DNA from 2 places in the Archangium violaceum genome. Region 2 is predicted to be linked to the other one. Evidence: riboswitches for the same ligand, from Rfam matches in the RefSeq annotation. Region 2 holds a riboswitch; the other holds the start of a gene.
What was found. Region 2 has a riboswitch for thiamine pyrophosphate ahead of JRI60_RS38425 (FAD-dependent oxidoreductase). Riboswitches for the same ligand answer to the same signal wherever they lie in the genome.

Region 1 (6,137 bases), 2.0 Mb from region 2:
CTCCAGCGCGGCGGCGTGCTGTTCATCCCAGATGTCGACGATGGGCTCGATGCGCGGGGTGAGCCGCAGCATGGAGCTGGGGAAACAGCGCTCCGGGAGCGCGTCGAAGATCCGACGTACGGCGGTGGCGTCCGTCTCGTCGCGGACGGCCACATGGGGACGGACGATCAGGTCCGTGTAGTGGGGTAGCCCATCCGGCCCGTCCACCCGGCGGGCCACCGCGGAGCTCTGATAGAAGAGAACCTCCACCCCCAGGGCGCGTACCTGCTCCAGGAAGGCCACCAGGGTACGTCCCTCCACGGCCCCCACCAGCAGGGCCTCGGGATTCCATTGCCCTTCCAGGTCGGAGTTTTGCCCACCCAGGGGAATGGAGGGGGTCTGCTCTCCAAAGAGCTGGGCGCCACAGTCGCTCCGCCACTGGAGCCGCGTCTCGAACTCGGTGATGGCAACGTAGGTCACAGCGCACCTCCGCGTGTCTCAACCCACGAGGAGACGTTCAATGTGCATGCCGCGCGGGCCCGCGCCTGGGGCGGCATGCCGCTGCGCGAGTATGGGAGCGGAAGGCCGGGTGCCCGCCTGCTCAGATGGGACGGACGAGCAGGACCGGCCGGGAGCTGCTCTGGATGACCTCCTGGGCCACCGAGCCGACCAGGGCCTTGGAGAGTCCCGAGCGCCCATGGGTGGCCAGGCAGATGACATCACAGTTGAACCGCTCGGCCGCCTGGCTGATGGTCTCGGACACCTTGCGGCCGTGGACCACCTCCACCCGCGTGGAGATGCCCCGGGCGGCCGCCTCGGGTGGGATGAGCCCGCGCAGCTCCTCGGCGACGCGCTCCTGTTCGGGCGTGCGGACCTGGGGGGGCTGGGGCGAGAGGTACTGCGCATAGAGCGGGGGCGTCCCCCCCAGGGGCTCCAGCACGTGCAGCAGGTAGACGGTGCCTCCGGCTGGAACCACCGAGTACGCGTGACGGATGGCACTGACACCCACCTCGGAGAGATCCGTGGGGGCCAGTACCCGACGCACCTCGGGGATGGTGAGGGGAGTCGCCGCGCTGGCGGGCACACAGAGCACGGAGACGGGGGCCTCGTGGATGATGCGCTGCGACACCGAGCCGTACCACCACTTGCTCGCCCCGGTGCGCTGGTGGGTCCCCACCACGATGAGATCCGCCTCCTCCTTGCGCGCCAGCGCCACCAGCGAGTCCGAGGGCCGGCCCAGGCCGGGATCCAGGTGCACCCAGACGGCTCCGGTGCCGGGCATGTCCCCCAGGCGGGCCGTCAGGTCGCGCCGCAGCGCCTCCTCCACCTCGGGCGTCACCTCGGCCTCGGTGGACAGGGGGACGCCGTAGCGTACATGCGCGTCCGCACCCCAGTAGTGGTGGGCAGCCACCACCTCGCAGTTGCCGAGCGTGCGCAGCTTGCGCACCCAGGCCACCGCCGCCTCCGAAGGAGGGGAGAAGTCCAGGCCGAGGAGGACACGCAGGCTGCGCTCCCCGCGTGCCCAGGACTCCAGCGCGCTCGCCGAGCGGACGACCAGCACCGGGCACCGGGCCGTCTGCACCACCCGCTCCGCCACGTTGCCGATGCGCCAGCGGGGTGCCCGCTGCCCATGGTGGGACACGATGAGGAGGGAGGCATGGACGCTGGCCGCGTGCTCGACGAGGACCTCGTCCGGGGCTCCCTCCAGCAGGTGCGACTCCACCCGCGTGTCTCCGGCGCGCAGCTCGGCGGCCTGGGCCTCCAGGCGGGCGGACACCTCTCGGCGCAGGGCCTCGTCGGTCGCGGTGGTACGCCCCGCGCTTCCATACTCGGTGACGTGGACCAGGTGGAGCACCTCGCCGTTGCGGTGGGCGAACGCCACCGCCGCCCGTGCCGCTGTCATCGCCCGCTCCGAGAAGTCCGTTCCGAAGACGATCGACATGGTGCTCCCCCGTGGTTTGGCTCAGGCTTCGTATTCGGCCGCGAGGCTTCGGCGGTCCATGTCCTCGATGAGGTGCTGGGCGAAGCGGACCATGTCCGCCTCGGTGATGATGCCGACCAGTTGTCCGTCCGCTCCCACCACGGGCAGGCAGCCGTACTTGTTGTCCAGCATCAGCTTCACCGCTTCACGGGTGGACGTGTCCGCATGAACCGTCTTCACGTCGCGCACCATCACGTCCGAGGCCCAGAGCGGCTGCTTGGCCGGGTCCGCTCCACCGCGCTGCGCGGCGGCCCGCAGCAGGTCTCGGTGGGTGACGAGCCCGATGAGCTTCCCGTTGCGCACCACGGGCAAGTGACGGATGCGGTGCAGGCGGAGCAACTCCTCCGCCAGGGCGAGGTTCTGGGTCTCCGTGAGAGTGACCAGGTTGCGGGTCATCAGCTCTCCGACGGTCTGCATAAACGTGGCTCCGGTCCTGATTGAGTCGTGGGTTCTGAAAGAAGCTATTGCAGGTTTGGTTCCAGGGCGCGGAGCCCTGGAAGCCCGCCACGTTGGCTGCTCGAACCCAGATCGTCTGGTGCAACCTTTTCGTGCTTCGAGGAGCCGACCGCAGATGCTGCGCCCGTCCTTCGGTCCGCTACCTGCTGGACAGGGGTCCCACCAGACGGTTGAAGCCCGCTCCCCGGCTGCGCTACACCGTGACCTTGTCGCTAGGGGTGCCCCCGAGAGGGGCTGAGACGGCCGTGGAGCGGCCAACCCTTGGAACCTGAACCGGTTAGTACCGGCGGAGGGAAGCGGCGGGCGCTCCACGCCTTGCCCGCGTCCTTCCGTTGAGGAGAAGTGACGTGAGCGGAGCCTCGAAGAGCCTCAAGGTGGATGGCAAGGTCCTGGAGGGCATCACCCGGGGGCCCCTGCCGGCCTCGCGCAAGGTGTATGTGCCCGGCGTGCGGTACCCGGACCTCCGTGTGCCCATGCGGGAGATCAGCCAGACGCCTACCCGTCATGGCCACGGTCCGGACGCGAAGGAGACACCCAACCCGTCCATTCTCGTCTACGACTCGAGCGGCCCGTACACGGACCCCGAGGCGACCCTGGAGCTCCGGGCGGGATTGCCCGCCGTGCGCGCCGAGTGGATCCGCCGCCGTGGGGACGTGGAGGAGCTGTCCGGTGTCACCTCCGAGTATGGCCGTACCCGGGAGGCGGACCCGCGCCTGTCCGGGCTGCGCTTCACCCATCGCCGCAAGCCGCTGGTGGCGAAGCAGGGGGCGAATGTCACCCAGTTGCACTATGCCCGCGGGGGGATCATCACTCCCGAGATGGAGTTCGTGGCGCTGCGCGAGAACCTCAAGCGCGAGGCCGCCCTCGCCGAGCTGTCCCGGCAGCATCCAGGCCACTCGTGGGGGGCGGCGATTCCCAGGGAGATCACCCCCGAGTTCGTGCGTGACGAGGTGGCGCGTGGCCGCGCCATCATCCCGGCCAACATCAACCACCCGGAGCTGGAGCCGATGATCATCGGCCGCAACTTCCTGGTGAAGATCAACGCCAACATCGGCAACTCGGCCGTCACTTCCTCCATCGAGGAGGAGGTGGAGAAGATGGTGTGGTCCATCCGCTGGGGCGCGGACACGGTGATGGACCTGTCCACCGGCCGCAACATCCACGAGACGCGCGAGTGGATTCTCCGCAATGCCCCGGTTCCCATCGGCACCGTGCCCATCTACCAGGCGCTGGAGAAGGTGGGCGGCAAGGCGGAGGATCTCACCTGGGATATCTACCGGGACACCCTCATCGAGCAGTGCGAGCAGGGGGTGGACTACTTCACCATCCACGCGGGCGTGCTGCTGCGCTACATCCCGCTCACCGCGAAGCGCATGACCGGCATCGTGAGCCGGGGCGGCTCCATCCTGGCCAAGTGGTGCCTGGCCCACCACCAGGAGAACTTCCTCTACACGCACTTCGAGGAGATCTGCGAGATCCTCAAGGCGTACGACGTCAGCTTCAGCCTGGGAGATGGGCTGCGGCCGGGCTCCATCGCGGACGCCAACGACGCGGCGCAGTTCGGCGAGCTGGAGACGCTGGGCGAGCTGACGAAGATCGCCTGGAAGCACGACGTGCAGGTGATGATCGAGGGTCCGGGCCACGTGCCCATGCACCTCATCCAGGAGAACATGACGAAGCAACTGGCGGTGTGCCACGAGGCGCCCTTCTACACACTCGGGCCCCTCACCACGGACATCGCGCCGGGGTACGACCACTTCACCAGCGGCATCGGCGCGGCGATGATCGGCTGGTTCGGCACGGCGATGCTCTGCTACGTCACCCCCAAGGAGCACCTGGGGCTGCCCAACCGGGATGACGTGAAGGAAGGTGTCATCACCTACAAGATCGCCGCCCACGCCGCGGACCTCGCCAAGGGGCACCCGGGTGCGCAGATGCGCGACAACGCCCTGTCCAAGGCCCGCTTCGAGTTCCGCTGGGAGGACCAGTTCAACCTCTCGTTGGACCCCGAGCGCGCCCGCGCCTTCCATGACGAGACCCTGCCCGCCGAGGGCGCCAAGGTGGCCCACTTCTGCTCCATGTGCGGCCCGCAGTTCTGCTCGATGAAGATCACCCAGGACGTACGCGACTACGCGGAGAAGACAGGGCTTTCCGAGCAGAAGGTGCTGGAGTCCGGCATGGCCGAGAAGAGCGAGGAGTTCAAGAAGGCCGGCGGGGAACTCTACCGCTGAGGTCTCTCCGGCTCGCGAGTTCCCTTCCCTCCGTCATGTGCCTGATACGTGACATTTGACCCGGGACTGTCGGAGAATGGGGAGGAGAGGGCGCGGTGACCGCGCCCGTTGACTACCCTGAGGGGAACTCGCAATGGAAATGCAGCAGCAGGCCGGTTTCATCACCGGTTCGCCGGCGCCCACGGCGGACGAGAAGACGTGGGGCATGATCGCGCACCTGAGCGCGCTGGTGGCGTCCGTGGTGGGGTTCCCCTTCCTCGGACCGCTCATCGTGTGGCTCACCAAGGGCAAGGAGTCGCCCTGGGTGGAGGCTCAGGCGAAGGAGGCGCTCAACTTCCAGATCACCGTCTTCATCGCGCTCGTCGTCTCGGCCCTCCTGACGTGTGCGGTGATCGGCATCTTCCTGCTGCCGCTGGTGGGACTCGCCGCGCTGGTGCTGTCCATCATCGCCGGCATCAAGGCCAACAACGGCGAGATGTACCGCTACCCGGCCACGCTCCGGCTGGTGAAGTAACCGCAGCGGAGAAGGCGTCGCGCCACGGGCGAGGAGGGATCTCCAACCAGGGGTCCGGTCCTCGCCCGTCGTCTTCTGGGCTCAGCCGCCAATGCCCATCATGGACAGCAGCGAGGCGCCCGCACCGGGCTCGGTGAAGCGGTGGCCTTCGGGCTTCTCGCCGAGGGCGCCGCGGATGGCCAGGGCCAGCTCCGCGTCCGTGGCTCCGCCGCGGATGAGCGTGTGCAGCGGCGCCTGGGCGCGCCCGCCGAGGCAGCTGCGCAGGTCTCCATTGGAGGCCACGCGCACGCGGTTGCAACCGCCACAGAAGTTCTGGGTGAGGGGAGAGATGAATCCCACGAGCCCCCCGTGCGCGCGCCAGTAGCGGGCTGGGCCCGCGGTGACGCTGTTCTGCTCGTCCTCGGGGACGAGGGAGAGGCCGGTGGTGCGCAGCCCGTCCACCAGCTCCGCGGTGGGCACCGGGGTGCCCTGTCCGAAGGGCATCAGCTCGATGAAGCGCGGCACCATGCCCCGGGCGTGGGCATACGCGATGAGGTCCGGCACCTCGGTATCGTTCACCCCGCGCATGACGACGACGTTCAGCTTGAGGGAGGCGTAGTCCGCCCCCACGGCCGCGTCGATGCCGCGCAGGATGGTGGCGAACTCTCCCTGCTTCGAGATGCGCCGGAAGGTGGCCTCGGACAGGGTGTCCAGGCTGATGTTGAGCTGGGTGACGCCCGCCTCGCGCAGGGGCACGGCCAACCGCTCCAGGTGGCTGGCGTTGGTGGTGATGGCCACCCGCTCCACGCCTGGCACCGCGGCGATGCGCCGGGAGACCTCGACGATGTCCGGGCGGATCAGGGGCTCGCCTCCGGTGAGCCGCACCCGCCGGATGCCCATTCGGGCGAAGACGGAGACGATGCGCTCGAATTCCTCGGGCGTCAGCAGGTCCTTCTTCCCACCCCAGCTCGCTGGCGAGCAGTACGTGCAGCGGAAG
Region 2 (6,137 bases):
CCGGCTGGTGTGGCAGCTCTCCTGCGTGGGCGACACGGACGACAAGGAGGCTGGCTCGCGGACCGGCTGCTCGGCCATCCTCCACGACATGACCATCACCTACTGAGGTCCGCCTCCTCCAGCGGCGGCGCGACACGTGGCGCCGTCGCCGGGCCTTTCCCGTCACGCCTCCATCACCCCCGCGGCGACGAGGGCGATGTCTCCGGGCCAGATCGCGGCGAGGCGTTCCGCCGCCCTCCAGGCGCGGAGGCCGGAGCGGCAGACGAGCACGGCGCGCTGGCCGGGTTCGGGCAGCTCCATGCCGGGGCCGACCTCCGCCACGCTCAGGCGCCGCGCGGCGGGGTGGATCAGCGGGGCCTCATCCGCCCCGCGCAGATCGATGGTCAGGTCTCCTGGTTTGATCTCCGAGGGGGAGACGAATCGCGGCGCATGCGCGGGCTCCTCCGCCCCGTCGAAGCGGAAGCCGCCCGCGCGGAAGGTCGCGCCGTCGAAGGTGACGAGGCGCCCGAGGACGCCCGGCTCCCCCGCCAGCAACGCCAGAGCCATCTGCGCCTGCAGCGCACCGATCACCCCCACGACAGGGCCGAGCACGCCGGTTTCGGCACAGCTGCCCATCCGCTGCGGCAGGTCGGGGAAGACCGCACGCAGGCTCGGCGCACCGCCGCAGAAGCCGCCCGCATAGCCCTCCCGCCCCGTGACGGAGGCGGAGAGGAACGGAAGGCCCCGCTCGAGGCACACGTCCGAGAGGATGTAGCTGACCGCGAAGCTGTCGGCGCAGTCGAGGATCAGGTCGCAACCCTCGATGAGCCTTGGGGCGTTGGCGGGCTCCAGCGCGGCCACCACGGGCTCCACCACGCTCTCCGGGTTGAGCCCGGCCAGGTGACGGGCGCAGGCCTCGGCCTTGGGCTGGCCGAGGTCGCCCATGCGGAAGAGCGTCTGGCGGTGCAGGTTGCTCTCCTCCACCCGGTCGGGCTCGACGAGGCGGATGTGCCCCACTCCAGCCCCGACGAGATATTGCAGCACCGGCGCACCGAGGCCCCCCGCCCCCACGACGAGGAGCCGCGCCGCCCGGAGCCGCTCCTGAGCACCCTCCCCCAGCACGGCCGTCTGACGGGCATAGCGGCTCACCGCGTCACCTCCATCCATTCGGCGATCCGCGCCTCGGGGTCGGGGTTCAGCGTGATGTCGGTCACGACCGAGACGATGTCTGCCCCCGCCGCGAAGACGCCCGGAGCACGGGCGGTGCTCATGCCGCCGATGGCGACGAGGGGGAGGTCGCCGATCCGGCGTTTCCATTCCGTCACCCGCTCCAGCCCCTGCTGGTGCCATTTCATCTGCTTGAGGACGGTGGGATAGACCGGCCCCAGCGCGACGTAGTCGGGCTCGAGCGCGAGGGCCCGGTCGAGCTCGGCATGGTCGTGGGTGCTGATACCGAGGCGCAGCCCCGCGCGGCGGATGGCGGGCAGGTCGGCACCATCCAGATCCTCCTGCCCCAGATGCAGCCAGTCGCAGCCCTCCTCGATGGCGAGCCGCCAGTGATCGTTGACCACCAGCACGGCGCCGGCCTCGCGGCAGAGGTCGCGGGCGGCGGCGATCTGGCGGCGCAGCTCATCCGGCGCGCGGTCCTTGAGGCGGAGCTGGACGAGCTTCACGCCCAGGGGGAGCGCCCGGGGCAGCCAGCCCACGTCGTCGAAGATCGGGTAGAAGCGGTCGAGCGTCACAGGAAGGCCTTTCCAATCACGGGAGTGGAGGGTGCGGCCATGTCGCGCGGCGGCATCGGGCCGGCGCCGTGGGCGAGGCGCCCGGCCTCCAGTGCCTTCGCGAAGCCCTCGGCCATCGCCGCGGGATCGCCCGCCTTGGCGACGGCGGTGTTCAGGAGCACCGCGTCGAAGCCCATCTCCATCGCCGCGGCCGCCTGGCTCGGCAGGCCCAGCCCCGCGTCGATCACCATCGGCACGTCGGGGAAGTGCGCGCGCAGGCTGCGCAGGCCGTAGGGATTGAGCAGCCCCAGCCCCGTCCCGATCGGCGCGCCCCAGGGCATCAGCACCTCACAGCCCGCCTGCAAGAGGCGGTCGGCGAGCACCAGATCCTCCGTCATGTAGGGGAAGACCTTGAAGCCCTCGGTCACGAGGAGCCGCGCTGCCTCGACCAGGCCGAAGGGATCGGGCTGGAGCGTGTCGGCATTGCCGATCACCTCGAGCTTGATCCAGTCGGTCTCGAAGAGCTCGCGCGCCATCCGGGCGGTGGTGACCGCCTCGCGGGCGCTGTGGCAGCCGGCGGTGTTGGGGAGCACCCGCACGCCGAGCCCCGAGATCAGGCGCCAGAAATCCCGCCCCGCCCGCTCGCCCCCCGCCTCGCGGCGGACCGAGACGGTGGCGACGCCCGCGCCCGAACGGCGGAAGGCCTCGGCCAGCACGGCGGGCGAGGGATATTGCGCGGTGCCGAGCATCAGGGGCGAGGCGACTTCGGTTCCGTAGAAGACCGGCATCGGCTCAGCCCCCCTGCCGGGGCGTCACGATCTCCACCCGGTCGCCCGCGGCGAGGCGCAGCCCGTCGCGCGCGGCGGCGGGCACGAAGGCCTCGTTCACAGCGGTCGCGACCCTGGCTTCGCCATGGCCCAGTTCGAGGAGGAGCGCGCCGAGCGTCTCGCTCGCCGTCTCGCGCGTCTCGCCATTCACGGTGATCTTCATCGCAGGAGCTCCACTTGTTTGCCGGACAGAAGGTGGTCGGCCGCCATCCGCGCCAGAACCGGTGCCATCAGGTAGCCGTGGCGGTAGAGGCCGTTGAGGAAGAGCGTGCCGTCGCGCCGGATGAGGCGCGGGACGTTGTCGGGGAAGGCGGGCCGCGCATCGGCGCCAATCTCGAGGATCTCCGCCTCGCCGAAGGCCGGGTGCAGCGCATAGGCGGCGCTGAGGAGCTCCAGGACCGAGCGGACGCTCGCGCGCCCGCGCTCGGCGCTTTCGATCATCGTGGCGCCGAGCATGTAGATGCCGTCGCCGCGGGGGACGAGGTAGATGGGGATCCGCGGGTGGAGGAGCCGGATCGGGCGCGAGAGGGCCAGGTCGGGGAGGCGCAGCACCAGCATCTCTCCCTTCACGCCCCGGAGCTCGGGGAGCGCATCGCGCGCGGCGAGGCCCCGGCAGTCGATGCGCTGGCCCTCGGGCGCGGTCTCCGCGAAGGTGACGCCGAGCGCCGCGGCACGGGCGCGCAGGGTGGAGAGGGCCACGCGCGGCGTCAGATGCGCCTCGGTCGGGAAGAAGAGCCCGCGGTGGAAGCGGCCGTCGAGCCCGGGTTCGAGCGCGGCGAGCGCCTCGCCGCCCATCCACTGGTGCTCCCGCGTCCGGGCGGCGAAGCGGTCGAGCTCGGCCCGGTCGCGGCCCAGGGCGAGGACCAGCGTGCCGCGGCGGATGACATCCACCCCCTGCGCCACCCACCAGTCGGCGGCGGTCTGGCCAAGCCGGATCACCGGCTCTTCGGCCGTCTCGCCCTCGCAGAAGGGGGCGAGCATCCCGCCCGCCCACCAGGAACAGGCATGGGGACCCGGTGCGGGCCGGGGCTCGACCAGCGTCACCCGCCCACCGCGGCTCGCGAGCTCGACGGCGGTGCAGAGGCCCATGACCCCTGCGCCGAGGATGGAGAAGGCCGTGGGCGTCCGCATCGCGCTTCCTCTCTTCGCCACCGGCGGGGGTTCAGAGGGAAGCTCCGGGGCCACGACCGGGAGATCGCGCGCGCCCTTGCTGCTCTCCGTTCCCTACGCCGGTCCTAGCCGGATCAGGTTCGATGGGTTGGCGCCTGGCCTCTCAGCCCCGGGAAGGGGCACCCCAACGGAATGACTCATGGCTAGCAGCCGGGCGACGCAACGGCAAGTCTGGCGCGCGGGCGACCCTGGCCGCCAACGCTCCGCCGGGGCTCGGGCGTCCAGCGGCTGGGCTGGAGGGCTATACGGACTTCTGGGCCACGAGCCGGTTGAGCGGGTACTTGCTCCAGATCTGGATGGTGCGGGACTTCTCGTCGTACTTGAACACCAGCTTGCCGTACTTGCTCTTGGTCTCGGGATCCTTGATGAGGTTGACCTTGGTCTGCTGGTGTTGGAAGTCGATGGCCGCCTGTTGCAGGGGCTGCTGATGGGTCTGCTTCAACTGCATGGCCTTGGATTCCAGAGTGGGGAGCAGCTCCTCGCTGGCCTGGGCGGCCGAGAAAAGCTCTTCCAGGTACTCGGAGAAGTCCACTGAGCCCATGGCGGCCTCCTCATCGTTGCCCAGGGCCTTGCGCCGCAGGTCGCGCTCGATGATGTCGAAGACCAGGCGTTCGGACTCGACCTTCGAGTGCCCCGAGATGTCATCGAAGGAGAGGGCTCCGGTGCGAGCGGTCATCGTCACCTTCATCTGCTTGCACAAGAGGCTGTAGAACTGGAAGGCGAAGCTCGTGGTGAGGTCCGGACCGGAGCGCGTACCCAGATTCTCGGGGGCGTGGGACTTGAGGTAGTCCCGAGCCCGTCCGCCGTAACACATCACCAGCGTGAGCTTCAGGGGGCTGGCCTTGTAGCGATCCTCCACGAGCATCATGAAGAGCTCGTAGAGTTGGAGGTAGGAGATCTTCACCGTCCCCGACAGCAGCTTGCAGGAGCCGTGGGTGACGTCATCGTAGTTGCCGTGAACGCTGAGCATGATCTTGTCGATGCCGGCATTCATCGCGGTGTCGACCTGCTGCTTGATGCGATTGAACTCGGGCGTCCCCGTCTGGAAGTCCGGATTCTCGCTGGACAGGAAGTGGCGTACCTCACCGTAGCAGCGCCACACGTCCACCACGGTCACCGTGGACGGGCCGTAGACGAGCTTGGAGAGGAAGGTGTCCTTCGCCGGGTACTTCTTCCGCAGCGCCTTGAGCGCGGTCTCGTTCGCGGTTTCCTTCTCTCCAGCCAGGTTGAGGAAGAGGATCTTCATGGGCGGGCCTTCCAGGGGTTGGAGTATACCCTGACTGGGCGAGAAGCGTGGAGGCCGCGGACCCCTCCCGGCCTGCCCTCCCGTGACTTTGACAGGCTCCGTCCAGCCTCCCTATCGTTCCACGATGCGGAACAGGTTCAGGCGCTTCCTCATCACCACGCTCTCGGCATGCATCCTGCTGGGCGTGCTGCTGGTGATGAACTTCGCGTCCATCTTCTTCTGGTCCATCACCCCCGGCACTCCGTTCAGCGAAGCACGTCCCCCCGCTCCGCCCGACTACACCCAGGCCTCCGCCTGGAGCGCACTTCCCGAGCTCCACGATCTCGCGGACACGCTCCCGCCGTCGAGCCCGGGGGTCGATCAGTCCCAGGCGCTCGTGGACGTCTTCTACATCCATCCCACCACCTATGTCGGCGCCGAGTGGAATGGCCCCATCGATGACCCTTCTCTCAACGCGGCGACCGACCGGGTGGCGACGCTCCTTCAAGCGAGCGCCTTCAATGCCTGTTGCGCCATCTATGCGCCTCGCTACCGGCAGGCGAACCTCACCGCCCTCACCGGACAAGGTGAGGAGAACCTGGCCGCGGTGGACCTCGCCTATCAAGACGTCGCCGCGGCGTTCCGCTACTGGCGGGAGAAATACAATCACGGACGGCCCTTCATCCTCGCGTCACACAGCCAGGGGACCGTGCATGCCAGACGCCTCCTGCGCGAAGCCGTGAGCGGGACTCCACTCCGGAACCAGCTCGTCGCCGCGTATCTCATTGGGATTCCCATGCCAGAGGGTGCGCTCCGGCAGAGCCTTCCCGACATTCCCATTTGCGCATCACCCGAGCAGACCGGCTGTCTCATCAGCTGGAACGCACGCGGCGCTGGCTACACGGAGCGCATCCAGGTGCGGGAGCCCGTGACGGACACGACCTCCGCGTCGGGCCCCTTCCTCTGCGTGAATCCCCTCACCTGGCGGCATGACACGCAACCGGCCCCGCGGGGGAGAAACGAAGGAGCCGTGTTCCTCGAAACGACCCCACCCCGGGTGATGCCAGGACTCACCGGCGCGCAATGCAAGGAGGGGAAGCTGGAGGTCCTCCTCGGCGAAGACCCGCCGCGCGACTTCATGAGCCGGCTGCTCGACCACACGCTGGGCCAGGGCAACTACCATCCCGTGGAGTTCCAACTCTTCTACATGAACAT

Region 1: linked by a shared signal. The riboswitch ahead of thiC (phosphomethylpyrimidine synthase ThiC) and the one ahead of JRI60_RS38425 (FAD-dependent oxidoreductase) in region 2 are both predicted to bind thiamine pyrophosphate.

Annotation. Positions count from the first base shown of each region.
Region 1 is NZ_CP069396.1:7,672,359-7,678,495, reverse strand. It holds gene JRI60_RS30435 (OsmC family protein) at 1-459, opposite strand, end outside; gene JRI60_RS30430 (universal stress protein) at 581-1,921, opposite strand; gene JRI60_RS30425 (CBS domain-containing protein) at 1,943-2,377, opposite strand; TPP riboswitch at 2,621-2,728, shown strand; gene thiC (phosphomethylpyrimidine synthase ThiC) at 2,764-4,647, shown strand; gene JRI60_RS30415 (DUF4870 domain-containing protein) at 4,781-5,161, shown strand; gene moaA (GTP 3',8-cyclase MoaA) at 5,243-6,137, opposite strand, start outside.
Region 2 is NZ_CP069396.1:9,640,152-9,646,288, forward strand. It holds gene JRI60_RS38400 (hypothetical protein) at 1-106, shown strand, start outside; gene JRI60_RS38405 (HesA/MoeB/ThiF family protein) at 163-1,128, opposite strand; gene JRI60_RS38410 (thiamine phosphate synthase) at 1,125-1,721, opposite strand; gene JRI60_RS38415 (thiazole synthase) at 1,718-2,488, opposite strand; gene thiS (sulfur carrier protein ThiS) at 2,493-2,690, opposite strand; gene JRI60_RS38425 (FAD-dependent oxidoreductase) at 2,687-3,658, opposite strand; TPP riboswitch at 3,732-3,834, opposite strand; gene JRI60_RS38430 (hypothetical protein) at 3,939-4,943, opposite strand; gene JRI60_RS38435 (DUF3089 domain-containing protein) at 5,068-6,137, shown strand, end outside.